DNA from 2 places in the Paenibacillus sp. FSL R7-0273 genome. Region 1 is predicted to be linked to the other one. Evidence: riboswitches for the same ligand, from Rfam matches in the RefSeq annotation. Region 1 holds a riboswitch; the other holds the start of a gene.
What was found. Region 1 has a riboswitch for glycine ahead of R70723_RS30985 (amino acid permease). Riboswitches for the same ligand answer to the same signal wherever they lie in the genome.

Region 1 (15,844 bases):
AAGCTCCGCAGCTTCATATAATCCGGGATCAATGCCCGAGATAGCCGCAATGTAGATAATGGCACTCCAGCCCGTTTCCTTCAGCGTATCGGTAAAAAAGGTAATCCACCAGAAGTATTTGGCATCACTGTTAAAAAGAATTTCGCGGTCCTGCAGCCCGATCGCCATCATCAGCTGATTGACCACCCCGCCTTCGCCGAGCCAGTTGAGCGCAATCCCGCCGAAGATCGTCCAAGCGATAAAATGCGGCAGATACGATATGGTCTGCACCGTACGCTTGAAGCGCAAGCTGCGGATTTCATTAAGCAGCAGCGCGAACAGAATCGGAATCGGAAAGCCTAAGATCAGCTTGATGCTGCTCATCCCCAGTGTATTGCGGATCGAACGCCAGAACCGGTCATCGCTCACGAAGGCCTCAAAATGCTTCAGCCCGACAAACGGTGACTCGAGCATGGGCTTAGCGATACTGTAGTCCATAAAGGCGATAACGAGCCAGAACATCGGAAGATAACAAAAAATAACCATCCAGACAATGCCCGGAATAACCATGCTTTGCAGCTGCCACTGTCTAAAAAACGCTTTCATTTGTTCCCCCCGGAATCGAACCATGTCTTATGTCCCCCCTTTCCTCTTCATCGTAAGAAAAAAGGCGCAGGAAAAAAAGGCCACCGTTTTTGCCGCCATCCCAATTTTTTGGATTCCGATATCCGTTTTACCGAAGTGCAGTATGCTGTGTTTACATGAGAGGAGTGTGCCAAGCGATGAGCAAGCTGGTGTGGGAACAGGATTTTGTAAAGAACGGGGGCGATCTCAGCCTCTGGAACATCCGGACGGGCAATGATCTGCTCGACCTGAATGATAAGCCCGTCTATCCGGGCTGGGGCAATAATGAGCAGCAGTTTTATACAGGCCGTGCCGATAATCTGTACTTTGATGAGCAAGGGCTGAACCTTCGGGCATGCCGTGAAAAAATAGAGCAGGACGGGCGGAGCTTCAGCTATACCTCAGCCCGACTTGATACAAGAAACCATTTCTCCTTCTGCTACGGAAAATTAGTTATTCGGGCCAAGCTGCCTGTCGGCCAGGGCCTGTGGCCGGCAATCTGGCTGATGCCGCAGGATTACGCCTACGGCCCGTGGCCGGCGTCCGGCGAGCTGGACATGCTGGAGGCCAAGGGCCGCCTGCCCCGGGAGATTGCCGGTACGCTGCACTATGGCAAGGATCTGGACAGCAAGGTAGTCGAGGAATTTACCCATGAGCTTGCGGACGGTACGATCAGCCAGTTCCGTGATTACGGCCTGGAGTGGAGTGCGGATTCCATCCGCTGGCTGGTGGACGGCCACTGCTTCGCCGAGCGCCGGCTGGAGCCCGGTATGCCGTTCGACCAGCCGTTTTATCTGATCCTCAACCTGGCCTTGGGCGGCTGGTACGACAACAATGTAGCGGTGGATGAGGACAGCCTGCCAGGGGTGATGACGGTGGCTGGGATTTGGCTGTATGAGTGAGGCCGGTGACCGAAATGAAGAGCAAAAAGGCCTCTGATTTCGGCCCGGACAGCCAAATGGCCGAAATGAAGGGCAAAAGTGCCTCTGATTTCGGCCCAGAAGGCCAAATGGCCGAAAGGAAAGGCAAAAGTGCCTCTGATTTCGGCTCAGACGGCCAAATAGCCGAAAGGAAAGGCAAAAGTGCCTCTAATCTCGGCGCTACCATCCCCGGGCTTGCTTGGCCCAACCAAAAAGGTACCCAACCGGGTACCTTTTACACTTCTCTGCACATCAAATCCTCACTCCAGCTCCCGCACCGTCTCCCCCTCCACCAGCACCGGCTGGTAGTAGGTGCTGTTCCTCAGGTCTTTCTTACCCTGCAGCTTCTTGATTACCCATTCGGCGGCGTCGCGGCCCATCTGCTCCTGCGGGTGGGTCAGGGTGGTCAGCCTGATGTTGGCATTCTTGGCAATGTAGGAATTGTCCTGGCCGATGATGGACAGGTCCTCCGGGACGGAGATGTCCAGCTGGCGGCATACATTTACTGCCTCCAGGCCGACCTCGTCGTTGTAGCAGACGATGGCTGTCAGCATGTCCCTATTTTCGCTCAGGAATGTCTTGAGGCTGCCCTGCAGCACCTGCTTCGTCTCGGTATCAAAGGACAATACCTGCTCGGGATGGAACCGCAGCTTCGCTTCGCCGAGTGCCTTGATGTAGCCCTTCATCCGGTATTTGCCCTGCAGGTCATCCATCTTGGCAATGATGCCGATCTGGGTATGGCCCTTGGAGATCAGCTCCTTGGTAGCCAGATAACTGGACTGCACATCATCGAGGCAAAAGAACGGCACCTCCAGCTCCTCATAATACGCATTGATCATGATGAACGGCACGTCCTGCTCCTTGAAGGACAGGTAGTAGGCGATGTTAGGATTGTACAGGTTACTCTTCGTAGGCTCCACAATCAGGCCGTCGACCCCGAAGGACAGCATCATCTCCAGCGCCTTCTTCTCCTGGGCTACATCATTATTGGTGCTGGCCAGCAGCAGCGAATAATTATCCTCATTCAGCCGCCCCTCAATCCCGCGGATAATAGAAGGAAAGATATAATCTGAGAGGTACGTGGTAATGACCCCGATCGTCCGCTTGCTGGAGCCGCCTGCCGCTTTGGAACGGAACTGGCTGCTGACATAGGTGCCGGAGCCCTTTTCGCTGCGTAAAAAACCTTCATTAGACAGCTCCAGAATCGCCTTGCGCACCGTCTGCCGGCTGACGTTATAAGTCTCCTGTAAGGCCAGCTCGGTAGGAATCTGTTCGCCCACACTATAGGCTCCGGATAGAATATTGCTTTTTATATCATCAAAAATAATCTGGTATTTTGTCTTCATCGGACTCACTTCTTTCGAGGTAGTTCAGAACGGAATGTAATACCCGTGTAAAAGTTGTACGTACATATTGTAACACAGATATTAGCTTATTATAGTCTATGAGCGCATATGTATAAACATAAAGTTAATTTGTATGTATATCTTACAAGTTGTATTGACAAATGTACGAACAAAAAATATACTGGAGCTGTTAAAGGGAAGCGCCTTCTTTTTATTGTTAAAATTATAACAGGTTGGCTTAGGGAGGAGTAACGTGGGCATGGATCAGAACATCAGGCAAGCGATACTTGAGGGAGGAACCTCACTGGGTATCGAATTTGGGTCCACACGTATCAAGGCGGTACTGATTGACCGGAAGTTTGAGACGGTTGCCTCCGGCAGCTATGAGTGGGAGAACCAGCTGGTTGACGGATACTGGACGTATGATTTGAATGATATCATCAAGGGCCTGCAGACTGCCTACAGTGAATTGAAGCAGGAAGTACAGCAGAAATACGAAGTCACCCTGAGCAAGGTGGGGTCGATCGGATTCTCGGCCATGATGCACGGATATATGGCTTTTGACAGCAAGGGAGAGCTGCTGGTTCCGTTCCGGACCTGGCGTAATGCGACAACCGGAGCTGCGGCCAAGGAGCTTACTGAGGCATTCCAGTTCAATATTCCTGAGCGGTGGAGCATTGCCCATCTGTATCAGGCGATTCTTAACAAGGAAGAGCATGTGCCGGACGTTGATTTTGTAACCACACTGGCCGGGTACATCCACTGGCTGCTGACCGGAACGAAGGCAATCGGCATCGGCGATGCTTCGGGGATTTTCCCGATTGATGAAGCGGCGCAGGATTATAATCCGGCAATGGTCAAGCAGTTCGATGAGCTGATTGCAGCTAAGGGCTATTCTTTGAAGCTTGGAGAGCTTTTGCCAAAGGTGTATCATGCAGGCGAGCAGGCAGGCGTACTCACTGAAGCGGGTGCTGCGATTCTGGACGTGTCCGGGGACTTGCAGGCAGGTATTCCACTGTGCCCTCCTGAGGGTGATGCCGGAACAGGCATGGTTGCTACCAATAGTGTAAGAAAACGCACCGGTAACATCTCTGTAGGTACCTCTGTGTTCGCGATGATCGTGCTAGAGAACGATCTGTCCGCTGTGTATCCGGAGATTGATATGGTTACTACGCCGGACGGCAGTCCGGTAGGGATGGTGCATGCGAATAACTGCTCCAGTGACATCAACGCATGGGTTGGCCTGTTCCGTGAGTTTGCGGAGGCTATGGGCTTCCAGGCGGATTCCGGCAAGCTGTTCAGCGTGCTGTTTGGCAAGGCGCTTGAGGCGGATGCCGACGGCGGCGGTCTGCTGAGCTACGGTTATTTTTCCGGGGAAAATATTACAGGCATCGAGAAGGGACGCCCTCTCTTCGTACGCTCGCCTGAGAGCCGCTTCAATCTGGCTAACTTTATGCGTACGCACCTGTTTACCGCTTTTGCCGCGCTGAAGATCGGGATGGACATCCTCACGAAGAAGGAGAATGTCGCAATCGACAGCATTCTGGCGCACGGCGGCTTATTCAAAACACCTGTGGTCGGACAAAAGATCGTGGCTGCCTCGATGAACGTACCTGTCTCCGTAATGGCAACAGCCAGCGAGGGAGGTGCCTGGGGGATGGCGATTCTGGCCGCGTTCATGCAGAACAGGGAGCAGCAGGAGCGTCTGGACGATTTTCTCGATAACAAGGTATTTAAGGATACGGAAGGACAGGTCATTCATCCGGATGCAGCTGACGTTAAGGGCTTTGAGCTCTTTATGGAGCGGTATGTGGAAGGACTGGCGATTGAGCAGGCTGCTGTAGATCATCTGATAGAGAACGGGAGGGGTTAATGTGTTAGAGCAATTGAAGGAAGAGGTATTCCAGGCCAATCTGGATCTGCCTAAGCAAGGACTTATCAAGTACACCTGGGGTAATGTCAGCGCGGTTGACCGTGAGCGTAACCTGTTCGTCATTAAACCAAGCGGAGTCAGCTATGAGAAAATGAAAGCCAGCGATATGGTCGTTGTCGATTTTGACGGTAACGTTGTTGAGGGCGATCTTAGACCTTCCTCAGATACACCGACCCATGCTGTGCTGTATAAGCATTACAAGGAAATCGGCGGCATTGTGCATACGCACTCCATGTGGGCAACCGTCTGGGCGCAGGCGGGCCTTGATGTTCCGGTTATGGGAACTACACATGCTGACACCTTCTACGGCGCTGTACCTTGTACCCGGTTCCTCACACAAGAGGAGATTGACCGCGGGTATGAAGCAGAGACAGGGCATGTAATCATCGAGACGTTTGAGCAGCGGGGCATTGATATTATGGCGGTTCCCGGCGTACTGCTGAAGGGTCATGGACCATTCACCTGGGGCAAGGATGCCCATTCCGCTGTTATGAACAGTGTGGTGCTGGAGGAAGTGGCTAAGATGAACCATTTTGCCCGTGAGCTGAATCATTTCGCCGAGGAGCTGCCGCAGCGGATTCTGGATAAGCACTATTTGCGCAAGCACGGCAAGGATGCCTACTACGGCCAGAAGTAATATTGGGTACGGATTACCCTACTATCACAATTTAAGAGAAGAGGATGAATATAAATGACAACAGTTAGTGACAAGCAGTTCTGGTTCGTTGTTGGATCGCAGCATCTGTACGGAGAAGAAGCACTCGGAGAAGTTAAGGCCCACGCCCAGGAAATGGTCGATGCACTGAATAACAGCGGCGTTCTGCCTTACCCGCTTGTATTGCAGGATCTGGCAGTCAGCGCGGACAAAATCACCACCATCATGAAGGAAGTTAACTACCGTGATGAGGTTGCGGGTGTAATCACCTGGATGCACACTTTCTCCCCGGCCAAAATGTGGATCCGCGGCACCAAGCTGCTGCAGAAGCCTCTTCTTCACCTGGCTACCCAGTACAATGAGAGCATTCCTTGGGCAACGATCGACATGGATTTCATGAACCTTAACCAGGCTGCCCATGGTGACCGTGAGTACGGCTTCATCAATGCCCGCCTGAACAAACAGAATAAAGTGGTTGTAGGCTACTGGCAGCGCCCTAATGTACAGAAGCAAATTGCCGAGTGGATGGACGTAGCGGTTGCTTACAACGAGAGCTTCAACATCAAGGTTGCCCGCTTCGGCGACAACATGCGCAATGTAGGGGTTACTGAAGGCGATAAAGTAGAAGCTCAGATCCAGTTCGGCTGGACCGTTGACTACTTCGGTATCGGCGACCTTGTTGCTTATGTAAACGAAGTAACGGAAGAAGAGATCAATGCCTTGTTCGCTGAATATGCAGAGCAGTACGATTTCGATTACGGCAGCTACAGCAAGGAAGCATGGGAAGCGAGCGTTAAGGTTCAGGCCAGCTACGAAATCGCCCTGAAGCGTTTCCTGGATAACGGCGGCTACAATGCCTTCACATCGAACTTTGAAGACCTGCACGGCATGAAGCAGCTTCCGGGTCTGGCTGTACAACGCCTGATGGCACAAGGCTACGGCTTCGCCGGCGAAGGCGACTGGAAGACGGCTGCCCTTGACCGCCTGCTGAAGGTAATGGCCCACAACGTGAACACCGGCTTCATGGAAGATTACACGTATGAAATGGCAGAAGGCAAGGAAGCGATTCTGCAGTCCCACATGCTTGAGGTTGATCCAAGCCTGGCAAGCAGCAAGCCTAAGGTGCTGGTATCACCGCTGGGTATCGGCGACCGTGAAGATCCGGCCCGCCTCGTATTTGACGGCAAAGCAGGCGAAGGCGTTGTTGTATCGATGGCAGACTTCGGCACACACTACAAGCTGCTGATCAATGAAGTGGAAGCATTTGAGCCAGAGGTTGCAGCTCCTAACCTTCCGGTAGCGCGTGTTCTGTGGAAAGTTAAGCCTAACTTCCAGGACGGAGTGAAGGCCTGGATCGAGAACGGCGGCGGTCACCACACCGTGGTTTCCCTGAACCTGACTACCGACCAGATCGTCAGCTACGCTAAGCTCGTAGGCTTGGAATATGTAATCATTAAATAATCTAATTATTCAGAGGAGCGGGTAAGCGTTGGCTTGCCTGCTTTTTTTGTCGCTTTTTTAGGTTTGACAGCTTCTGTTCCCGATGATAAGATACGGCTAACTATGAAAAGGAGGACTGCGGCTATGACCCCATCCATGCGCTTGAGATGAGTACCCGAAAGAGCAATTTTCACCATTAAGGTGGGCTTTTTTGGGTTGCTTATCTGTACGTATGGACATAGGCCGTAATCCTGACGGTTTATATGCAGAGCCTTATTTGGCTATGCCCTGTTCCGACGCGTAAAGCAAGCAGACTCAAGCCCACTGGACTTGAGTCTGTTTTTTTTGACTAACGGCTTGGCTGCTTCAGAAACGAAATCCATTTACTTTTGGGAGGTACAATTTATGAATCATATGCACTGGAAGAGGACATTCGCTTTTATCTTTAGCGGTCAGATTTTCTCGATTCTGACTTCATCGATGGTGCAGTTCTCGATTATCTGGCATCTGACAGAAACGACAGGGTCAGCCTCTGTGCTGATGATCGCCGGGCTGGTCGGCTTCCTGCCGCAGGCCATCCTGGGGCCGTTCATCGGCGTCTGGCTGGACCGCTGGAACCGCAAGCGGACCATGATCATCTCCGACAGCATGATTGCTGTCACCAGCCTGATCCTGGGCGCTTACTATTTATGGGGCGACCCGAGCCTGTGGGTTGTGTATGTCGTACTGTTCATCCGCTCCGTGGCCTCTTCGTTCCACGCGCCGTCTTTCCAGGCGGCCGTCCCGCTGATTGCCCCGGAGGACCAGTTAACCCGGGTAGCGGGCTGGCAGCAGATGGTCTTCTCCGCTTCCAGCATCCTGGGACCGGCGCTTGGGATCGCCGTATACTCGGCTACATCGCTGGGAACCGTGCTGCTGCTTGATGTGGCGGGCGCACTGATCGCTAACGTCATGCTGCTGATGGTGAAGATTCATCAGCCGAAGCCGGAAGTGGTGCAGGCACCGTCCTTCCGGCAGGAGTTCATTCTCGGCTGGCGGACCTTTGTTTCCTCTAAGCAGATTGTCTTTATTACGATTGCCATGGCAGGCTTTAGTGTTGTCTTCATGCCGCTGGCCATGCTGTTCCCGCTGATGACGCTGGAGCACTTTGGCCGGGGCGGATACAGCGCGAGTGTTATAGAGGCGGTATTCGGCATCGGCATGATCATCGGGGGCGTGCTGCTGTCGGTATTGTCCTCCAAGTGGCGTGACTCCACCTATATGAGCGTAAGCCTTGTTATTATCGGCCTGACCTGTCTGCTGAGCGGAGTTGTCGGCAGCGGAGCCTTCGTGGCCTTTGCTGTGCTTTCCTTCTTCATGGGCGCTGCTGCGCCGCTGTTCAACGGCCCTTATATGGCTATGATCCAGAAGGCTTACGAGCCGGAAACGTTAGGGCGCGTCATTTCGCTCGTTTCCAGCATCGGGATGCTGTCTTCTCCAATCGGGCTGGCCCTGGCCGGGCCGGTTGCAGACCGGTACGGGGTGCAGGTGTGGTTTTTCTGGTCGGGCATCGTTGTAGCGGTGATCGGTATCATTGTTTTTCTCAAGTTTTACGGAAAGGCTGAGGAGGAGCAGGTACAGGGTTAGGCGCACGTTAAGTATAAAATTGGCAATGAGACTTTTTTCACAGCTCTAATACTCACACCGCGAGTAATATGTTAGAATATCAGAATGCATTAACGCTTCACCAACTTAATACACTACAGGCTATGAATGCTATGGATCACACTATAGCAGGAGCAGCTTCTGGAGAGACTGCGGGCTACCGCAGCGCCGAAGGGTTCACAATCTCAGGCAAAAGGACAGAAGAGTACTGAATATTTATCTGCCTTGCGGGCTGCTGCCCGCAGGGCGGGTAGTGTTTGATATTCTTATGAGCCGGGAGATTGGATGATCGTATCCAGTCTCTTTTTTTATTGGCAGCAGCAGGCTGTAATCATAAGGGGGAAACAGGCATGGCAGAGTTAAAGAGAGAGCTGGCTAACCGGCACGTACAGTTAATCGCAATTGGAGGAACGATTGGAACAGGGTTATTCCTGGGATCAGGGCGGGCGATTGAAAAGGCGGGTCCGTCGATCATGTTCACTTATCTGATTGTGGGAATCGCTGTGTTTTTTGTAATGAGGGCACTGGGGGAACTGCTGCTGTCCAAGGCGGGGTACCAGTCCTTTACGGATATAGCTGAGGATTATTTAGGGCCTAAGGCCGCTTTTGTCACAGGCTGGACGTACTGGTTCTGCTGGATTATGACGGCGATGGCCGATGTCATTGCGGTAGGGGTCTATGTGCAATACTGGTTTGATATCCCGCAGTGGATACCTGCCGTCATCTGTCTGATTATTCTGCTGGGACTTAATCTGCTGACCGTCAAAAGCTTCGGCGAGCTGGAGTTCTGGTTCGCATTAATCAAGGTGGTTACGATTCTTGCCCTGATCGGGCTCGGGATTGTCCTGCTCGTCATGGGCTTCAAGACAGATGCAGGAGCGGTAACGGTCCGCAATCTGTGGCAGCATGGCGGAGTATTCCCTAACGGCATCACAGGCTTCCTGTTCTCCTTCCAGATGGTCGTGTTTGCTTATGTCGGTGTAGAGCTCGTAGGGGTGTCGGCGGCAGAAACGGCTGATCCTGAGAAAAATATCCCGTCAGCGATTAACAAAATCCCGCTGCGGATTCTGTTCTTCTACGTTGGCGCGCTGTTCGTTCTGCTGTGCGTTAACCCGTGGACCCAGCTCAGCCCGGCGGAGAGCCCGTTCGTAAGAACCTTTAGCCTCGTGGGTATTCCGGTTGCTGCCGGGATTATCAACTTCGTCGTCCTGACCTCAGCTGCGTCGGCCTGCAACAGCGGGATGTTCTCGACCAGCCGGATTCTCTACAATCTGAGCCGCAAGGATCAGGCTTCTGCCCGGTTCGGCAAGCTGAACAAAAATCATGTGCCGGCCAATTCGCTGTTCATTTCTACACTGGTTGTTTCAGCCGGTGCGCTGCTGAGCAAGCTGGTTCCGGAGCAGGCCTTCGGCATTGTGACTACGGTCAGCGCCATTTGCTTTATTTGGGTCTGGGGCGTAGTGCTGGTATGCCACATCAAATACAAGCGGAACCGTCCGGACCTGCAGGCTGCCTCCAAATTCAAGGCACCGTTCACTCCGGCAGTTAACTATATGGTTCTGGCGCTGTTCGCAGCAATCCTGATCATTATGCTGATTGCCGAGGAGACCCGTCCGGCGCTGCTGTTCACTCCGGTCTGGTTCATCCTGCTGTTCGTCCTGTATCTGGTGAGAAGCAGGAAGCAGAAGAGCCGCGGGGAGACCGGAATTAATACCGGTGCCGGGAACCATATCCAGCTGTAGACACAATAAAAACCACTCCGTTAACCGGGGTGGTTTTATTTATATCGGGCTATCTGTATCCGCTAAGGAACAGGCACATAATCGGCGTGATAGCGTCCCTTGGGCACGATCATCGGCGAGCCGGCAACCGGGTCCTTGATTACCGCGCAGTCCAGTCCGAAGATGTCTTTGACCAGGGTGCTCGTAATAACCTTATCCGGTGTGCCTTCAGCAACCAGCTTGCCTGAATGAAGGGCAAAGATATGGTCGGCATACCGGGCCGACAGGTTAATATCATGCAGCACCATGACGATGGTAGTGCCGTGCTTGCGGTTCAGATCGGTCAGCAGGTCCAGAATCTCTACCTGGTAGGTGATGTCGAGGAACGTTGTCGGTTCATCAAGGAACAGGATATCGGTCTGCTGCGCCAGTGCCATGGCGATCCAGACGCGCTGGCGCTGGCCGCCGGACAGCTCATCAATATGATGATTGGCGAATTCCGTAATCTTCATAATCTCCATCGCTTCGGCAACGGCCTCATAGTCCTTTTTGCTCCAGCTGCCGAAGAGCGACTGGTGCGGAAATCTGCCCCGGCCGACCAGATCAGCTACGGAAATTCCCTCCGGAACAATCGGCGACTGCGGCAGCATTCCGACCGTGCGGGCCAGGGGCTTAGAGGCGATTTTGGCAAGCGGCTTTCCGTCAATCGTAATGGTGCCGGAGGAGGGCTTGATCAGCCGGGCCATCGTCTTCAGGAGCGTGGACTTGCCGCAGCCGTTGGAGCCGATAATGACGCTGATTTTGCTGCTCGGCAGCACAAGGCTGACATCCTGGATGACCGTTTTATTCTCATAGCCTGCTACGAGGCGTTCGACTTTAAAAGTATGCGCCTGATTCATTATAATTCTCCCTTCCGGTTCATCTGGATCAGCAGGTATATCAGATACGGCGCTCCGAGCAGCCCGGTGATTACACCTACCGGGAAGCGGGTCACGAAGGCGAACTGGCCGATCAGATCTGCCGCCAGAACCAGAACAACGCCAACCAGTCCTGAAGGGACAATGCCGGAGAAGCCGGCCCCGGTCAGTCTTTTGGCAATCGGTCCCGAAAGGAAGGAGACAAAGGCTATCGGACCTGTTGTTGCAGTGGCTATAGCAATCATGCAGACAGAGCCGACAATCAGCAGGATCCGGGTCTTGTCCGTATGTACGCCAAGTGAGGATGCAGATTGTTCCCCAAGCTCCAGAATATCAAGGTGCTTGCCCAGCAGAATTAGGATAGGCGCACAAATGATTACTGTAAGCACAAGCGGAGGCAGCTCACTCATCTGCGAGCCGTTGAGACTGCCGGTCAGCCAGCGGATAGCTGTAGGTACATCCTTCTCCGAGCTGATCAGCAGAAGATAGGAGATTATGGCATCGAGCATCGCCTGTACGCCAATACCAACAAGGATCAGACGCCCGATGGAAAAGGTTCTTCCTCTGGACAGGATATAGATCAGAATGACAGTAGCCAGACCGGCAAGGACAGCGGCCAGAGAAACCACAGCCCCGCCGGCATGAAGGATAACAATACAGAACACAGCAGCCGCACTGGAGCCGGACGTAATCCCGATGACATTCGGATTAGCCAGCGGGTTACGCAGCATCGTCTGGAAGGTGTAGCCTGCAACGCCAAAAGCAAATCCGGCAAACAGGCCGGCCAGCATCCGCGGCAGACGGATTGTACTCACAGCAAAGGAAACGCCCTTAATCTGCTCTCCCGAAAGGGCCCGGATTACCTCCGAAAGCGGATAGATGGTATTTCCGAGCAGCAGCATAGCTATACAGAGTGCACAGGCAAGAACGCCCAAAAGGCTGGTAACCAGTATCCAGCGGCGGCGTCTTTGCCGTCTGCCAGCCATGATAAATTCGGTTGAAGGTAGATGATTTGTCATAAGGACCGCACTTTCGATCTCATAGCTAATATGATTAATATCGGTGCTCCGATGAACGCTGTCACAACACCGACTTCAAGCTCTCCGGGGCTGCCGAGCAGCCTGCCGCCGACATCGGCTACGGTAAGAATAATAGCTCCGGCAACCGCCGACATGGGAATGACAAAACGCAGATCAGGGCCCAGAATAAGGCGGATAACATGGGTGGATAAAAGGCCGATAAAACCGATCGGGCCTGCAAGCGCCGTTGTTGCACCGCAAAGGACAACTCCTGCGAGAGCGGCGGTAAACCGCAGAAAGCCTGTCTTAACACCGAGTCCGGTGGCGACATCATCGCCCAGGGCCAGCGCATTCAGCGCAGGCGCTGTCAGCACGGCAATCAGCATGCCGGCGATCAGAAAAGGGATGAAGGTGGAGATGTTATCCCAGCTTCCTGAACCGACGCTGCCCACCTGCCAGAACCTGAATTTATCCATAACATAGGAACGCGGGATCATGATGGCAGTGACGAGAGACGAAAGGGCCGCGCTTGTCGCAGCACCCGCCAGAACGAGCTTAATGGGGGTGGCTCCGCCACGCCCCATTGAACCTATTCCGAATACGAATACTGCAGTAAGCGCAGCTCCGGCCAAAGCCAGCCAAATGAATTGGCTGGCTGAGCTTATGTTTAGAAAGGCAATTCCGCACACTACGAACAAGGCAGCGCCGGTATTGACTCCCAGTATACTCGGGTCCGCAATAGGATTGCGGGTGACCGATTGCATAAGCGCCCCGGATACGCCGAGCGCTGCACCGCACATTATGCTGAATACTGTCCGGGATATCCGCTTGCGGACTACGTTGGCTCCGAAGGACTGCACGTCCGGATGAAATAAACCGTCGAGCAGCTCTCTTAAGCTGGTCACACGCGAGCCCAAGGCCAGCGAGGCGACAATGCATAAGCCAAGCAGGATGAAGCAGAGGATCAGGACCAGCGTGAAATTCCGCGGGGTATGCAGGGCTGGCTTTTTATATTCAGAAGTCTCAGAACTATTCATTTATCTTGTCGATAGCTCCGCCGATCAGCTTCAGATACTCATCAATAGTGTAGGCAATAGGCAGCGGGTTAGGCGTTCCGGCAGCAACAAGCGGTGTATCGCTGTCGATGAAAGCAACTGAACCGCGCTCAATCGCAGGGATTTTGCCCAGCAGGGAATCTGCCTGAAGAGCCTTCAGTAGTTCGTCATTGCCATATCCGATAATCAAATCTGCATCGTTGAGTGCTTCTACGTTCTCGGAACTCAGGCTCAGAGAGTAGCTTGTCGGATCCGTAATCTGGCTGGTGATGCTTTCCGGATATTCCATTCCCAGCTCGTACAGGAAGGAGACGCGGGAATCAAGTGGCGCATAGATATGCAGCTTGGACAGGTCGTCAGCGGAGAAGTTAACCCATACGACTTTTTTGCCGGCGATTTGCGGATAGGCAGTCAGCTTTTCGTTCACCAGGTCCTCGGTGTCCTTGATCAACTGCTCGCCTTCGGCCTTCATGCCCATGCCTTCAGCAATCAGGTTAACCTGCTCACGCCATGTGGTGGTCCAAGGGGAGACCGGGTAAGCGACCACCGGAGCGATCTGGCTCAGTGTGTCGAAGTCTTCTTGTGTGATGCCGGAGTAAGCGGCAAGAATGACATCCGGATCAGCATCGGAGATCGCTTCGAAATCAAGGCCGTCTGTATCCTGGAATACGTTTGGATCGGTTACGCCCAGCTCGTCCAGCTTCTGTTTGGTCCAAGGGAGCAGACCGCTGTCGTCCTGAACGCCGAAGTTTGCTGCCGAGAAGCCCACTGGAACAACACCCAGCGCGAGGGCAACGTCCTGATTACCCCATTGAATGGTAACTACACGCTCAGGCTTGCTCTCAAGTACAGCCTCGCCCAGTGCAGTTTTGATTGTAACCGGATATTGAACGGCATCTGTAGCAGCCGGTGCTTCTGTAGCAGCTGGTGCAGTGGTAGCCGCAGCGTTTGTCGGGGAAGCCGCACTATTTGAAGCATTGTTGTTACCGCAGCCTACCAGCGCAAGTGTAAGCGCAAGCGGAGCAAGCAGCGTTCTGAAAGTATACTTTCTTGTTGTGTTCATGTGTTTCATTTGTGTGACCCCATCCTTTATATTGTGTATTTAACAATACTTGATAACGATTCTCATTATCGAACAATATATATGCAATCGGGACCGGTGTCAATAAAAAAATGGTAAATAAAATTTGGATTGCCCCGGCCTTTGGTATATTTAGATTGTCAATATCATGCGCAGCATTTAGCTCTGGTTGTCCGGGCATAGTATAATAAATGAGGATATTTCCAAGAAAAATAGAGAGGAGCCTGCTTACATGGCACAATCACTGCAAGGAAAAACAGCAATCGTAACCGGAGCTGCAAGAGGAATCGGAAAGGCAACGGCTATTGCGCTTGCCAAGGAAGGCGTAAATGTAGGCCTGCTGGCCAGAACAGAATCGCTGCTGAAGGAGCTGGCTGCTGAAATCGGGACCTATGGGGTTAAGGCTGCTTATGCGGCTGCAGATATCTCCTCAAAAGAGCAGGTAGATGCGGCGGTTGAAGCACTCAAGAATGATCTGGGTGCTGCGGATATTCTGATTAACAACGCGGGGATTGCTACATTCGGCACACTGCTGGAGATGGACCCTGAAGAGTGGAAGGGGATGATTGACGTCAACCTCATGGGGACCTATTATGTTACCCGTGCTGTGCTGCCGCAGCTCATCGACAAGAATGCCGGTGATATCATTAACATCTCCTCGACTAACGGACTGAACGGCGCAGCTACCTCCAGTGCTTACAGCGCCTCCAAATTTGCCATGATCGGCCTGACCGAATCCCTGGCCCAGGAGGTCCGCCGCAACAACATCCGTGTATCGGCGCTGACCCCGAGCACGATTGCAACAGATCTTGCACTGGATCTGAACCTGATCAAGGAGAACAATGACGCGAAGTTCGTCCAGCCTGAGGATATCGCAGAGTTCATTATCGACCAGCTGAGATTGAACCCGCGTGTGTATGTGAAGACGGCGAGCTTTATTGCTACGAATCCGTTCTGATCCGCGGACAATGAATAAGAGGCCATCCCGGGAGGGGTGGCCTTTTCCTTGTCTGCTGCAGGCTAACGGTCAGCCGGATAGCTCAGCCTACCCCGTCCTTTTCTAATAAGGTGTAGAAATGATCACGGTCCTTATCATCGAATTTGCCGAGCGTACCCACTCTGACGAACTCATGCCCGCCATAGATATCCATTTCCTCCCCATCCTTGGTGTATAGCGCAATCATATTGCCCTCCCGGTTGAGTTCCATATAGCCGAAGCTGTCTGTTTGGGGGGGGTCACCATAAAAGAGCGTAAATCTGATTTTGTCCACACTATGCATGCGGGCTCTCCTTTCCTGCCGTATATCAGCATTCCGGGATTAATTGTACAGGAAGATGACGGGGCTTGGAAAAAGCGGCCAGGCCGCACAAGCTGCGGAATAACTTCTTCTTGAGCAGCTCTAATGGGGAGTTGCCGGCTCTGCCGCCTAATTACGAAATATTTCTTGACGGGAGGAGATTTCGCGGTTAATATACCTTGCTGGATTAGCAGCCGCTTTGCAGGCTAGAG
Region 2 (15,844 bases), 510 kb from region 1:
GCCGGCAAGCAGCTCCACCGCCTGACGGCGGATGCTGTTCAGCTCGCGCATAGGCACGATCACGTCGCCTTCCAGCTGCGACTCAAGCGCCTCAAGCTGGAACACGGTCCCGCCAAGGCGGCCGAATTGCTCTTCCAGCAGGGCGGTGTCCATCGGGCGCTTCTGCGCGGCTTCCAGCAGCAGCTCCGAGTTCACTTGAACCGTAACGTTCTTCTGAACGTCGGTCCACCAGGTGGCAAGCGGCTCGCCAACGCGGCCCTCGACCTTCACTTGTACCGGGAAGACACGGTACGGCTTCTCGGTTTCGTAGGACTGACGCAGCGACTTATCGAGCGCCGGGTCATTAGTCTTCCAGATGCGGTCGCCGACGTGCAGTCTGCGCAGGTCTACATCGTTACGGCCGGGCACGATGTCAACGATCCAGCCCTCGCCGGCCTCGCCCTCAAGCTTCACGCCTTTACGGCGCAGGTCATAGACGCGTCCGCCCTCTTCCTTCTTCGTAGGATCACCGGCGTCAAAAACAATCCCGTCCCCGCGCTTAAGCGGAGCATGGATGCGGCAGACTACGCCATCGCGCAGGATCTGCTCCACGGTGCCCATGTAAACACCGCGGCTTTTTGGAAATGTTCCATCTACCAGCTTCTTGTTATTCGTCCCTTCGAGGAAACCATGCGTAAAGCCGCGCGAAAAGCTCTGCTGCAGCTCACGCATATCCTCCTTGGAGGTCGGCGACCAGTTCCCGTCAAAGTAACGGTCAATCGCTTTACGGTATTTGCTGACCACGTTCGCCACGTATTCCGGGGTCTTGAGCCGGCCTTCGATTTTGAAGGAGGTCACGCCCGCCTCAATCAGCTCAGGCATCAGGTCAATCGCCGCCAGATCCTTCGGAGACAACAGATACGTCACATCACCCATCGGTTGAATAACACCATCTACCATCAGATCATACGGAAGACGGCAGGCCTGGGCGCATTCACCACGGTTCGCAGACCGTCCGCCCCACATTTCCGAGGTCAGACACTGACCCGAATAGGAAACACACAGCGCACCGTGCACAAACACCTCCATTGGCAGGCGGGCCTGATCACCAATCGTCTTGATCTGCTTTAGGTTATTTTCACGTCCAAGTACGACACGTTCCATACCCCAGGGCTTGGTAAATTCCACCGCTTCCGGTGAAGTAATCGTCATTTGCGTCGAGCCGTGAATCGGGAAGTCGGGGGAGATTTCGCGGATCATACGCACCAGCCCCAAATCCTGGACAATTACCGCATCCACACCTGCATCAATACAAGCATCGATCAGTTCCTTGGCATCTGCCAGCTCATTCTCAAACACCAGTATATTAAACGTCAAAAAGCCCTTCACTCCATAGCTATGAAGAAACGCCATAATCTCCGGCAGCTCGTCCATGCGGAAGTTGTTGGCTCTCGCCCGCGCATTAAACTTTTCTACGCCAAAAAAGACCGCATCCGCACCGTTCGCCACTGCTGCACGCATACACTCCCAGTCACCGGCCGGAGCCAGCAGCTCTACGTCTTCTCTGCGTATTCCTTGCTCGTTCATTTATATCCTCCCAAACCGCCGTCTGGCGGGTCATTTCCAAACCTTTAACTTATTAATTGTATCAAATATCACAGCTATCCGCCACAAAAATAGAAACACTTGGATTTATTTTTCATCTCAGGTAGAACCTAATATACACATGTATTTTTGTCTAGATAGACAAACCAAGAACATAGAGCGTAAAATATATATTGAAGTGATAATTACACAAAAGTTGATACTGTTTCCAAAATTAATATACTGCAAGGAGAGCTGACAACAGTTATGAAAGGTATAATTCTTGCGGGAGGAAGCGGCACTCGCCTTTACCCTCTCACAATGGTGACCAGCAAACAGTTATTGCCAGTCTATGATAAACCAATGATTTATTACCCTCTATCTACCCTGATGCTGGCAGGCATCAAAGATATTTTAATTATCTCCACTACTGAGGACACACCCCGTTTCGAAAATCTGCTCGGCGATGGGTCCCAGTTTGGCATTTCGCTTCAATACATTGTTCAGCCCAGTCCAGACGGACTTGCGCAGGCTTTTATTCTCGGTGAATCATTCATCGGGGAAGATTCCGTTGCGATGATACTCGGAGACAATATCTATTACGGAAATGGTATGACCAAGATTTTAAAGCAGGCTGCTAGTAAAGAAAGCGGCGCCACCGTATTCGGATATCATGTGCCCGATCCCGAACGCTTTGGCGTGGTCGAATTTGATAAAGATGGCAAAGTTCTCAGTGTGGAAGAGAAACCAGTAAGCCCCAAGTCTAATTATGCGGTAACAGGTCTTTATTTCTATGACAATCGTGTTGTTTCTTTGGCTAAAGAGGTGAAGCCATCACACCGGGGCGAATTGGAGATCACGTCCATTAATGAAGCCTATTTAAAAATGGGCGAGCTGGATGTCGCTCTGCTGGGACGAGGCTTCACATGGTTGGATACGGGAACACACCAAAGTCTGGTCGATGCTACTAACTTTGTCAGAACGATTGAAGATCATCAAGGCATTAAAATTTCTGCTCCTGAAGAGATCGCTTATATAAACGGCTGGATTACAAAGGAACATCTGCTGGAGTGTGGGCATAAGCTGAGTAAAACCGGATACGGTCAATACCTGATTAAGGTGGCTAACGGAAAAATCCAATTTTAATATCTGAGAGAGTGAAAAAAATGAATTTTACCAAGACTAATTTGGAAGGCGTTCTCGTTGTCGAACCCGAAGTTTTTGGAGACCACCGCGGCTGGTTTATGGAGACATATAGTGAAGCAAAATTCCAGGAACAAAATCTTAATTACAAGTTCGTTCAGGACAATCAGTCTTACTCAGCCGAAAAAGGAACATTGCGCGGTCTTCATTATCAATTAAATCCAAAAGCTCAAACCAAGCTTGTCCGCTGTACACGAGGGTCCATCTATGATGTAGCAGTAGATATCCGTCAAGGGAGCCCTTCTTACGGTAAATGGTTCGGTATTGAGCTAACGGCTGAGAATAAGAAGCAATTGTTAATCCCTAAGGGTTTTGCCCACGGATTCATGACGCTGACAGAGGATGTGGAAGTCCAGTATAAGTGCGATGAATTGTATGCACCTGAATGTGACGGTGGTATTTTGTGGAATGATCCAGACATTGGTATTGAGTGGCCGATTAATGTTTCTCCGGTACTGTCTGCCAAAGATGAGAATGCCCCGTTGCTTAAGGAAATCTCGGTTAACTTCGTCTATTAAAGGGACAGTAGTATTAATGATTTCCAGCTGATTTCAACCTATTTAATAAAAGTCAATTTTAATAAATAACGTCCCAGGCCACTTCAGGCTTGGGACGTTATTTATTGACTAAAGTTCAGAATAATCCGTGTCTATTTACAGTTATTACAAATACATTTTGTCTTCGGCTAGGTTACCCTCAGCTTAACCAATTCATAACCATCGCATAATCCGAAACAAGAAAGACAAGCAGACTGACTACACCAAAAGCAATGGCAAACTTGTTCTTCTGCGGAGCACGGAGCAGCCGGATGACGCCGATAAAAATCAGCACGGTGAAAGCAATCATAAAGAGGTCGAAGGTATGAAAGGTAGACGTTTCTTGCACAGCAGCCTCTGCCAGCAGCATGGCATTACCTCCCCGAAAAGGTTGGACAAGCAGGTTCATCTCATTCATATCTACCCTTATGTTATCGCTACCATTTAAGCAGTGCAATAGCTATTGGTTAAAAAAGCTGTAATTGTTGTAAAAAATTATTATTACAGAGTGTTATCCAATGATAAATATGATTTTTCACATTGACACGCACATGCGAATAGCCGATTTATCAGTGCACTTTTAAGCCGCTATTTCCGCATTCAGATACGAAAAAGAACGCTGCAAACGGATACCCGCCTGCAGCGCTCGAAATCACAGCCTGTCTTAACTATCCGGCAAAAGAAACCCGCCGCTCTGCTATTATACCGTCTCCGATGTCTGCAGCTCCAGTGCCTTTGTCCGCTCAGTATCACGGATCAGGATTGGCTTCAGGTATCTGCCGGTGTACGATTCCTCAACGGTAATCAGCTTCTCCGGTGTTCCGGTAGCCAGAACTGTTCCGCCGCCGCTGCCGCCCTCAGGTCCCATATCTATGAGGTAATCCGCAGTCTTGATCACATCGAGATTATGCTCAATGACCAGAACCGATTCACCGGAGTCTACCAGACGGTGCAGTACCTCCAGCAGACGGCCGATGTCGTCCACATGCAGGCCTGTAGTCGGCTCATCCAGAATGTAGAGCGTCTTGCCGGTGCTGCGGCGGTACAACTCGGAAGCCAGCTTCACACGCTGGGCTTCACCGCCGGATAATGTTGTTCCCGGCTGTCCGATGTTGATGTAACCGAGGCCGACATCCAGCAGCGTCTGCATCTTGCGGTGGATTTTGGGAATGTTTTTGAAGAACTCGGTTGCGTCCTCCACAGTCATTTCCAGCACATCGGCAATACTCTTGCCTTTGTATTTGACCTCTAGTGTCTCCCGGTTGTACCGCTTGCCCTTACATACTTCACAAGGCACGTATACATCCGGTAGGAAGTGCATCTCAATCTTGATAATCCCGTCCCCGCGGCAAGCCTCACAGCGTCCGCCCTTCACATTGAAGCTGAACCGCCCCTTCTGGAAGCCGCGCACCTTAGCCTCATTGGTCTTGGAGAACAGATCACGGATATCATCGAATACGCCGGTATAGGTTGCCGGATTGGAACGCGGAGTGCGGCCGATCGGCGACTGGTCGATCTCGATAACCTTGTCCAGGTTCTCAAGGCCCCGGATTTCCTTATGCAGACCCGGACGAACCTTCACAGCTCTATTCAGCTGGCGGGCCAGACTCTTATACAGAATCTCATTAACCAGCGAGGACTTACCAGAGCCGGAGACGCCGGTTACTGCTGTAAAGACACCCAGCGGAATCTTCACGTTAACGTTCTTAAGGTTGTTCTCTTTGGCTCCGCGGATTTCGATCCAGCGGTCATCGGTTGCCCGGCGCTTGGAGGTTACCGGAATAAACTTGCGTCCGCTAAGGTACTCTCCGGTCAGCGACTTCGGATCATCCATAATCTCCTGCGGCGTACCCTGGGCAATTACGCTTCCCCCATGGATACCCGCACCCGGGCCGATGTCGATGATATAATCAGCAGCCATCATTGTATCCTCATCATGCTCAACCACAATCAGTGTATTACCGAGATCACGCATATGGGCCAATGTTGAGATCAGCCGGTCATTATCCCGCTGATGCAGCCCGATACTCGGCTCATCCAGAATGTAGAGGACGCCCATTAGACTAGAGCCGATCTGCGTTGCCAGTCTGATACGCTGCGCTTCACCTCCGGAGAGTGATCCCGCCGCACGGCTAAGCGTCAGATAGTTCAGTCCGACGTTAACCAGGAAGCCGAGCCGGCTGCTGATTTCCTTGAGGATCAGGTTGGCGATGGCTGTTTCTTTTTCATTCAGCACAAGGCTTCCGAAGAATTCCTGGCAGTCCCCGATGGACAGGTCTGTAACATCCGCCACATTCCGGTCGTTGATGGTAACCGCAAGAATTTCCTTTTTCAGACGTTTGCCTTTACATACATGACAAGGCTTGGCACTCATAAAGCCTTCAATAAATTCACGGATTCCTTCCGAGGCTGTATCCCGGTATCTCCGCTCCAGATTAGGAATAATTCCCTCGAAAGCGACAAGCGCATCCTTCTTCTGGCCAAAGTCATTCTCATAGCGGAAGCGGATCTTCTCGCTGCCTGTTCCGTACAGCAGCTTGTTCATCTGATCCGGTGACAGCGTGCTTACCGGCACATTCTGCGGAATTTTGAAATGCTCACAGACCGACTTCAGGAACTGCGGGTAGTAGTTGGAGGTACTGCCTGTCCAGGCCAGAAAAGCTCCGTCCTCCACCGATTTCTCCGGGTCAGGAATCAGCAGCTCCGGATCGACAACCATGTTCACCCCAAGGCCGTCACATTCCGTGCACGCCCCGAACGGACTGTTGAAGGAGAACATCCGCGGAGCCAGCTCCTCAATACTGAAGCCGCACACCGGGCAGGCAAAGTTCGAGCTGAACAGTAGCTCCTCCTGGCCGATAATATCCACCAGAATCTGCCCGCCGGACAGCTTAAGCGCCGTTTCCAGCGAGTCCGTCAGCCGGGTCTGCACATCATCCTTGATAACAATCCGGTCCACTACAACTTCTATGGTGTGCTTCTTGTTTTTTTCAAGTTCAATCTCTTCTGTAACCTCACGCAGCTCTCCATCTACACGCACGCGGACGAAGCCCTGCTTGGAGATGTCGCTGAACAGGCCCTTGTGCTCGCCCTTTCGGCCGGAAATAACCGGTGCGAGAATCTGCAGCCGGGTCTTCTCCGGATACTGCATAATCCGGTCCACCATCTGCTCAACGGTCTGGGAGGTAATCTCGATTCCGTGATCCGGGCAATGCGGATGGCCGATCCGGGCAAACAACAGACGCAGGTAGTCATAGATCTCCGTTACCGTACCTACCGTCGAGCGCGGATTGCGGCTCGTAGTCTTCTGGTCGATAGAAATCGCCGGAGACAAGCCGTCGATGGAATCGACATCGGGTTTCTCCATCTGGCCGAGGAACTGGCGGGCGTAGGCGGAAAGGGACTCCACATAACGGCGCTGCCCTTCAGCATAAATCGTATCGAACGCCAGCGAGGATTTGCCGGAGCCGCTAAGTCCCGTCAGCACCACGAAGCGGTCCCGCGGGATCGTTACGTCGATGTTCTTGAGATTATGCGCTCGCGCGCCTTTGATTACTATACTTTCGTTCGCCAACGGTAAAACCTCCAATTTCAAATACGGAAATATTTTGGGAAAACATTTTCGATCCCTCCCAAACCCTCCCTTAGCCAAGGGAGGGCCCCAAGGGTTGCACCCTCTGGACACCCGTAAGGGTTGGCGTGGGAGTAGGGTTGGAGGGACTTAGTTACTTGGGTGCCGGGATCGCTTGTCCCTGCGGGACCGCTTGAACTTTTGGCGCTCCGGGGGCTGTTCCTGCGGAATGCGCCAAGAGCTTCAACTGCGAGCTGTTCCTGCGGAATGCGCAAATACCTTAAGCCTTTATATTATCTGCTTATCTAAAAAGAACGGCCGGGAAAGAGCCGTTCTGTTCATTACGTGGTGCGGCTCTACTCGGCCCGCAGCTCCAGCAAAGCGTCGCGCAGCTCGGCGGCGCGCTCGAATTGCAGGTTCTTGGCGGCGTCCTTCATCTCGGCCTCCAGACGCTGCATCAGGCTCTGCTTGTCTTTCTTGCTCAGCTTGCCGCCCGCGCCGGTGAGATACTCGGCTTTGGACTCGGCCACCTTAGTGGCTTCGATGATTTCGCGGATCTTCTTGTTGATTGTCGTCGGTGTAATCCCATGCTGCTCGTTGTAAGCAATCTGAATCGCCCGGCGGCGTTCAGTTTCGCTGATCGCCTTCTCCATGGAATCCGTTATACGGTCGCCATACATGATGACCCGCCCCTCCGAGTTACGGGCGGCACGCCCGATTGTCTGGATCAGCGAGCGCTCTGAACGCAGGAAGCCCTCTTTATCAGCGTCCAGAATAGTAACCAGGGATACTTCCGGAAGGTCAAGACCCTCTCTTAACAGGTTAATACCCACAAGGACATGGAATGTACCCAAACGGAGATCACGGAGGATCGCCATACGCTCCAGTGTCTTGATGTCGGAGTGCATATAGCGGACCTTGATGCCGATTTCCTTAAAGTAGTCGGTCAAATCCTCAGACATTTTCTTTGTCAGTGTGGTCACTAATACCCGTTCATCCCGTGCCACACGTTCACGGATTTCATTAATCAGATCATCAATCTGGCCTTCTGTCGGCCGCACCTCAATAATAGGGTCGAGCAGGCCGGTAGGCCGGATGATCTGCTGCACCATTGTTTCACAGTGCTCCATCTCGTACGGTCCCGGTGTAGCTGAGACATAGACAATCTGGTTCACCTTGTCTTCGAACTCCTCGAACTGCAGCGGCCGGTTATCCAGTGCAGACGGAAGGCGGAAGCCGTGGTCAACCAGCACGGTCTTGCGCGCCCGGTCACCGTTATACATTGCACGGATCTGCGGCAGCGTTACATGGGACTCATCTATTACAATCAGCATATCGTCCGGGAAGTAATCCAGTAGCGTGTACGGAGTAGCTCCCGGTTCACGGAAGGTCAGCGGTCCGGAGTAGTTCTCGATTCCGGAGCAGAAGCCGACCTCCTTCATCATCTCAATATCATAGCGTGTCCGCTGCTCCAGACGCTGTGCTTCGAGCAGCTTGCCTTCATCACGCAGAACAGCCAGCCGTTCCTCAAGTTCACGCTCAATATTCACAATAGCGACTCGCATCGTCTCTTCCTGGGTAACAAAGTGAGAGGCCGGAAAAATCGCAATATGATCGCGCTCGCCGATCAGCTCTCCGGTCAGCACATCAATTTCGGTAATTCGCTCAATCTCATCACCGAACAGCTCAACCCGGATTGCATGCTCTCCCTGGGAGGCCGGGAAGATTTCGACCACATCACCGCGTACGCGGAAGGTACCGCGCACAAAGTTCATATCATTGCGCTGATACTGGATATCCACCAGCCGGCTCAAAATCTGGTTGCGCGGCTTCTCCATACCGACACGTAAAGAGAGCAGAAGGCTGCCGTATTCCTGCGGCGATCCGAGGCCGTAAATACACGATACGCTCGCCACAATAATAACATCACGCCGTTCAAACAGTGAGCTCGTTGCCGAGTGGCGCAGCTTATCTATCTCTTCATTAATGCTGGAATCTTTCTCGATGTAGGTGTCGGAGGAGGGAATGTAGGCTTCAGGCTGATAATAATCGTAGTAGCTGACGAAGTAATCGACGGAATTGCTTGGAAAGAACTCTTTAAATTCACTGGCCAGCTGTGCAGCAAGCGTCTTGTTATGGGCAATAACCAGTGTAGGACGGTTAAGCTTGGAAATCATTTGTGCAATGGTAAAGGTCTTGCCTGTACCTGTTGCTCCCAGCAGCGTCTGGTGTCTCTTGCCCTGCCGGATGCCGTTCACTAATTCTTCTATGGCATGAGGCTGATCGCCCTGGGGTGTATACTCGGACTCCAGTTTAAAAGTCTTCGTACTGACGACAATATCACTCATTTGCCCGTCTCCCCTCTATCGTCTAAAATATATTAATATACCACTAATTGTGGTCTGAATGCTCTAATCCCATACGGTAATAAAAATATGGAAGATAAGAATGCGTGTTCCCGTTTATTATACAGCGTTGCCTACATGGATGCAAACCATAATATATAGAAATCTAAGGAGACTGATCCTATGGATATTACCTCAATTATCGGCCTCCTGGCCGGTCTGGCCGCGCTTATCGGCGGTTTTTTCTGGGAAGGCGGCAACCTTTCCGGACTGCTTCAGCCAAACGCCGCCCTTATTGTATTCGGAGGCACGCTCGCTGCGGTGCTGATTAGCTTTCCCGCCTCCAGACTGCGCTCTGTTCCCGCTGCGCTGCGCCTGGCTTTTGGAAGACAGCCTGATACAGACTTGGATAAAGTCCAGGAGCTGATCTCGATGGCAGCTATTACACGGAGGGGCGGTGTACTTGCACTGGAAAAGCAGGCGGAGGAGCATCCTGACCCGTTCACGCGTGAAGGGCTGCTGCTCATCGTCGACGGTACTGATCCGGACCAGGTCCGCCAGATACTTGAGCTGGATATGGATGCCAAAGAGCTGAAGTATGAAGGCTATGCCAAAATTTTTGAAGCTGCCGGGGGATACGCCCCGACCATGGGAATTATCGGTACTGTCATGGGACTTATTCATGTCCTCAGCAATCTTTCTGACCCGTCGGGTCTCGGTTCCTCCATTGCCGTCGCCTTTACAGCGACATTATATGGTGTAGCCAGCGCCAATCTAATCTTTTTACCCATCGCCTCCAAAATCAAATCCCGTGCCCAGGCAGAGCTAAGCAGCATGGAGATGCTGCTGGTCGGCATACTGTCCCTGCAGAACGGGGATCCCCCGCATCTGGTCCGCAAGAAGCTGGGCTCCTTTATCGCCGATTCATCGGATATTGAGAGATCCTTCAGAGGCCTGTCATGAAGCAGAGGAACCGGCGCAGCCGCAAGGCGGACGGGCAGCACGAGCCCCGGGACCGCTGGATGATTACCTATGCGGATCTGATTACGCTGCTGCTGATTTTTTTCGTCGTCATGTATGCGATGAGCAGTCTGGATAGCGAGAAGTACAGGATTGTAACAGGCTCCCTGTCAGAAACATTCCGGAGCGGCAACCCTGTTCTTGAAGGCGGAAGCGGTGTGCTGGATGGGGATGACGGGATTCAGGACCCGCCTGCTGCCGGAGGAAGCAACACAGACGGAACCGGTAATTCAGGGAACGGCGGGACAGAAAATTCAGGCAGCGGCTCCGGAAATACACCGGCCTCAGAAGAACAGGACGAAAGTGAGCCGCCGTCTGCGCGCGAGCTCGCTTTCCGCGAACAGGAAGCCAAGCTTAACGCCCTGATGGACGTCATAACAACGTATGTTGAGGACAATAATCTCGGCGACCAGATCTTTGTGGCGGACAAGCCGCAGGGTATTGCCATTACGCTCAGCGACCGCTTTTTGTTCGATGTCGGCCGGGCTGAGCTGAAGCCGCCCGCCTTTCCGGCACTCCGCCAGCTCTCAGGGTTATTCAGCGGCATAGGCGCATCGGTCAGCATCGAAGGCCATACAGATAACACCCCTGTATCTGCCGGCTCACAGTACAATGATAACTGGGATCTGTCAGGGGCACGCGCGCTCTCGGTTCTGCGCTTCTTTCTGGACAGCGAGGGGCTAGATCCCGGCACCTTTCAGTATGCGGGATATGCCGACACCCGGCCCGCCTACGATAATGCTACTGCCGAGGGACGCCAGAGGAACCGCCGGGTGGAGCTGATTGTGCTCCGGCAGCTGCAGGAAGAGGAATAACAGCACAAAAAGACAGACCCCGCACATTAGTATCGACCATGTGTGAAGACTGCCCTTTATACGGCGGCTGCCCGGCATCCTTAAGAAAAGGTGCCGGCAGCCGCTTTTATGTGAATATATTATATTATTCCCCGACCAGTTCGCGGTAGGCAGCCGCATCCAGCAGTCCTGCTACAGCTTCGCTATATTCAGCGTCAAGCTCAAGCTCAAAAATCCAGCCGCCGCTGTATGGCTCGTCGTTAAGCAGCTCCGGGCTGGCCTCCAGTGCATCATTGATCCGGGTCACCTTTCCCGAGACGGGTGAATATAATTCGGAAACTGTCTTTACCGACTCGATGCTGCCCACGCTGTCGCCGGCGGAAATAGCAGCTCCCACTTCAGGAAACTCCACAAATACGATATCTCCGAGCAGATGCTGGGCATGATCCGTAATTCCGACCCGTACTACGCGTCCTTCACCCTGCTGAGCCCATTCGTGCTCTTCACTGTACCGCAGGTTGTCTAACACTTCACTCATTTCAAGCCGCCTCATTTCCGAATTTGGTGTTGTAAATGTAGTTATAGACTAAAATACCAGCTTACGCAATGTCAATATAACTGACAGGAAAATTAATTTTGTCATCTTTTTGACGTTTTTTATGTTGACGGACGGCTGAATACCCGGTTTAATGGAGACAGCAGATTTCATGGCGCTGATAAGCGCCGCTCAGATCATGTTTGTTCAGGACAATCACATATGCTTTGCGAATGATGGCATAGGGAGAGACTGCCTCCCGAAGACAGCGCCGAAGGAGTAAGCCCCGGGCGGGTGAATCTCTCAGGCAAAAGGACCTTTGCCGGACGCATCTCTGGAGAGCATCAGTACCTGCTGCTACAGCACACTGATCACCAACGGGGAAACCTGCCGGATGGGTCCGTGCGGGGTAACTCTCAGGTACAAAGGACAGAGCGGAACGCTTTTTATGCACGTTAAGTGTGTATTTTAGCGACCGTTCTGTCCTTTTTTTGTTGTCTATCACGGGCAGACACCGCCCGGAGAGGCACGGAACAGCCGCCTTAGGCTTGTGTAATCAGATCAGGGGAGTGAGCACATGGAAGCTTTGAAGAGAACGCCTTTTTACAGCCTTTATTCCGCTTATGCGGAGGCCAGATGCATTGATTTCGGCGGCTGGGAGCTGCCGGTTCAGTTTACAGGAATCGTCAAGGAGCATGAAGCGGTCCGCCATCAGGCCGGGCTATTCGATGTCTCGCATATGGGGGAATTCATGGTCAGCGGAAGCGGCTCGGAAGCTTTTCTGCAAAAAATGACCACCAACGATGTCAGCCGGCTGGCTGACGGTGCCGCACAATACACCCTGATGCTGTATCCGGACGGCGGAGTGGTGGATGACCTGCTCGTCTACCGCCTCGGTGAAGAACGTTATATGCTTGTTGTCAATGCCTCCAACATCGATAAGGACTTCCAGTGGCTGCAGGAGCATCTCACTGCCGAATTCTGCGGAGTCAGTCTGGTAAATGTCTCGGATAATACCCTGCTCCTGGCGCTGCAGGGTCCGCTGGCGGAAACCATTCTCCGCAAAGTTACCTCCACTCCTGTCGCCGAGCTGAAGCCCTTCCACTTCATCGAACGTGCCGAGGTCTGCGGCGCAGAGGTGCTGCTCTCCCGCACCGGCTACACCGGCGAAGACGGCTTCGAGCTCTATGCTCCGGCGGACACAGCCGCCGCCTTATGGAACGGCCTGCTTGCGGCCGGTGCTCCTCACGGTCTGACGCCGGCCGGTCTTGGCGCACGCGATACGCTCCGCTTCGAGGCCAAGCTACCGCTGTACGGCCAGGAGCTGTCGGCAGATATCACTCCTCTGGAAGCCGGCGTGCAATTCTTCGTCAAGCTGGATAAGGCAGACTTCATCGGCAAGGATGCGCTGGTGAAGCAGAAGGAAGCCGGGCTGCCCCGCCGTCTGGTCGGGCTTGAGATGATTGACCGCGGCATTCCGCGTTCCCATTACCCCGTCTACGCAGACGGCGTCAAAATCGGCGAGGTAACAACCGGAACCCAGTCCCCGACGCTGAAGCGCAATCTGGGGCTTGCGCTGATCGATGCAGCCTACAGTGAAATCGGCACAGAGATTTATGTGGAGATCCGCGGCAAGCAGCTTAAGGCCGCTGTGGTCAAAGCACCGTTTTATAAAAAGAGCCAAGGAGTGAAGCCGCAATGAAGCACCGCTATCTGCCTATGACTGAGCAGGACCGCCAGGAGATGATGGAGACTGTCGGGATTCAGTCCATGGAGGAGCTGTTTATCGATATTCCGCAGTCTGTACGCTATCAGGGCACCATGCCGATGTCAGAGGCTTTGGATGAATATGCTTTGCTCCGCCATATGAAGGAACTGGCCGACCGGAATGCCAATTTTGATACTCACGCCAGCTTCCTCGGCGCCGGGATCTATGATCATCATATCCCGGTAGTCATCAACCATGTGATCTCCCGTTCAGAGTTCTATACAGCTTACACCCCGTATCAGCCGGAGATCAGCCAGGGCGAGCTGCAGGCGATTTTTGAATTTCAATCCTATATCTGCGAGCTTACCGGGATGAAGGTGGCTAATGCCAGCATGTACGACGGCGCTACTGCCTTCGCAGAAGCGGCTGTTCTGGCAGCAGGCGCAACCAAACGCAAAAAGCTGATTGTTTCCCGTACCGTCCATCCCGAAGCCCGCCAAGTACTGGCTACATCGGCCGGAGCCTGGGGACTGGAGGTTGTGGAAATTGATTATAAAGACGGCGTAACCGATCAAGCCAAGCTGGCTAAAGCAATTGACGCGGATACTGCAGCTGTACTGGTTCAGTCACCGAACTTCTTCGGAGCGATCGAGGATCTCGGGGCAATCGAACCGCTGATCCATGCGGTCAAAGGATTGCTTGTAGTCAGCGCCAACCCGCTGGCACTGGGCGTTCTGGAAACGCCCGGCAAGCTCGGAGCCGACATTGTAGTTGGTGACGCACAGCCGCTGGGCATTCCGGCTTCGCTTGGTGGTCCTACCTGCGGATTCTTCGCTGTAGCCGAGCCGCTGATGCGCCGTATGCCGGGCCGTATTGTCGGCCAGACCGTTGACCGTAACGGCAAACGCGGATTCGTGCTCACACTGCAGGCCCGCGAGCAGCATATCCGCCGTGAAAAAGCGACCTCCAACATCTGCTCCAATCAGGCGCTGCTGGCGCTGTGCGCTTCTGTCTATCTGTCCGTTATGGGTAAAGAGGGCATGCGCGAGGTCGGCGAGCTGAATATCCGCAAGAGCCATTATGCTGCAGGCAAGCTCGGAGAGCTTACAGGCGCAGCTCCTGCATTTACCGCACCGTTCTTTAATGAGTTCGTGCTGAAGCTCCCGGAGGGAAGCAGCGTCAGTGAAATTAATTCCAGGCTAGTCAAGGAAGGCTTCCTTGGCGGCTACGATCTAGGCCGTGATTATCCGGAGCTGGCCGGACATATGCTGGTTGCCGTTACGGAGAAAAGAAGCAAGTCGGAAATCGACCAATTCGCCAAGCTATTGGAGGGCTGTTTATGAAACCGGAACAAAGTCTGATTTTTGAGCTTAGCCGTCCCGGCCGCTCAGCCTATTCCCTGCCGGTGTGCGATGTTCCTGAGGAGGAGGCCATCGATTCGCTGATTCCGGCCGGACTGCTGCGCAGTGAGCCTGTGCTTTTGCCGGAAGTGTCTGAAGTGGATGTGATCCGCCACTATACTGCCCTTTCCCGCCGTAACTTCGGTGTCGATAACGGCTTCTACCCGCTCGGCTCCTGTACGATGAAATACAATCCAAAGATTAATGAGGATGTTGCCCGCTTCCCGGGTCTGGCCAAGATTCACCCGTACCAGCCGGAGGAGAGCATTCAGGGCGCGCTTGAATTAATGCATACTCTGCAAAAAGATCTCGCCGCCCTGACCGGCATGGATGCCGTCTCCCTTCAGCCTGCCGCCGGCGCCCACGGGGAATGGACCGGCCTGATGATGATCCGCGCCTACCACGAGAGCCGCGGTGAGAAGCGTACGAAGGTCATCGTGCCGGACTCCTCGCACGGCACTAACCCGGCCAGCGCCGCAGCTGCGGGCCTTGATACCGTAACGATCCCGTCCAACGCCAAAGGCATGGTCGATCTTGAAGCACTGAGAGCAGCAGTCGGCAGCGATACCGCTGCGCTGATGCTGACCAATCCGAGCACACTCGGCCTGTTCGAGACGCAGATTGTCGAGATTGCTGAAATCGTTCATGAAGCCGGCGGCCTGCTCTATTACGACGGAGCGAATTCCAATGCCATCATGGGCATTACCCGTCCGGGCGACATGGGCTTCGACGTGGTACACTTAAATCTGCACAAAACCATGAGCACCCCGCACGGCGGCGGCGGCCCGGGGGCCGGACCTGTCGGCGTGAAGTCGATCCTGATTCCTTTCCTGCCGCAGCCTTCCGTGGTACAGAATGAAGACAGCAGCTACTCGCTGAACTATGGCGGACCGGAATCCATCGGCCGGGTCAAGGCCTTTTACGGCAACTTCGGCATTCTTGTCCGTGCCTATGCCTACATCCGCACCTATGGGCCGGACGGCCTGCGCGAGGTGTCCGAAAATGCCGTGCTGAACGCCAACTATATGATGCACCGGCTGGCGCCGCATTTCGAAATTCCGTACCCGGGCGTCTGTAAGCATGAATTCGTAATGTCCGGCCGTAATCTCAAGCAATACGGGGTGCGTACGCTCGACGTAGCCAAGCGGCTGCTTGACTTCGGCTACCAC

Region 2: it holds a riboswitch for glycine, as region 1 does, so the genes downstream of both, gcvT (glycine cleavage system aminomethyltransferase GcvT) here and R70723_RS30985 (amino acid permease) in region 1, are expected to answer to the same signal.

What each region holds. Positions count from the first base shown of each region.
Region 1 covers NZ_CP009283.1:7,201,778-7,217,621, reverse strand. Annotated here, with positions in the region: gene R70723_RS31020 (ABC transporter permease) at 1-585, opposite strand, end outside; gene R70723_RS31015 (glycoside hydrolase family 16 protein) at 762-1,505, shown strand; gene R70723_RS31010 (GntR family transcriptional regulator) at 1,784-2,869, opposite strand; gene R70723_RS31005 (xylulokinase) at 3,129-4,742, shown strand; gene R70723_RS31000 (L-ribulose-5-phosphate 4-epimerase) at 4,744-5,439, shown strand; gene araA (L-arabinose isomerase) at 5,494-6,918, shown strand; gene R70723_RS30990 (MFS transporter) at 7,303-8,523, shown strand; glycine riboswitch at 8,673-8,752, shown strand; gene R70723_RS30985 (amino acid permease) at 8,892-10,283, shown strand; gene R70723_RS30980 (ABC transporter ATP-binding protein) at 10,346-11,161, opposite strand; gene R70723_RS30975 (FecCD family ABC transporter permease) at 11,161-12,198, opposite strand; gene R70723_RS30970 (FecCD family ABC transporter permease) at 12,195-13,235, opposite strand; gene R70723_RS30965 (iron-siderophore ABC transporter substrate-binding protein) at 13,228-14,325, opposite strand; gene R70723_RS30960 (3-ketoacyl-ACP reductase) at 14,567-15,292, shown strand; gene R70723_RS30955 (hypothetical protein) at 15,375-15,614, opposite strand.
Region 2 covers NZ_CP009283.1:6,692,680-6,708,523, forward strand. Annotated here, with positions in the region: gene R70723_RS28820 (U32 family peptidase) at 1-1,566, opposite strand, end outside; gene rfbA (glucose-1-phosphate thymidylyltransferase RfbA) at 1,831-2,709, shown strand; gene rfbC (dTDP-4-dehydrorhamnose 3,5-epimerase) at 2,730-3,284, shown strand; gene R70723_RS28835 (hypothetical protein) at 3,463-3,672, opposite strand; gene uvrA (excinuclease ABC subunit UvrA) at 4,003-6,876, opposite strand; gene uvrB (excinuclease ABC subunit UvrB) at 7,230-9,221, opposite strand; gene R70723_RS28850 (flagellar motor protein) at 9,402-10,181, shown strand; gene R70723_RS28855 (OmpA/MotB family protein) at 10,178-11,053, shown strand; gene gcvH (glycine cleavage system protein GcvH) at 11,178-11,570, opposite strand; glycine riboswitch at 11,801-11,896, shown strand; gene gcvT (glycine cleavage system aminomethyltransferase GcvT) at 12,145-13,269, shown strand; gene gcvPA (aminomethyl-transferring glycine dehydrogenase subunit GcvPA) at 13,266-14,618, shown strand; gene gcvPB (aminomethyl-transferring glycine dehydrogenase subunit GcvPB) at 14,615-15,844, shown strand, end outside.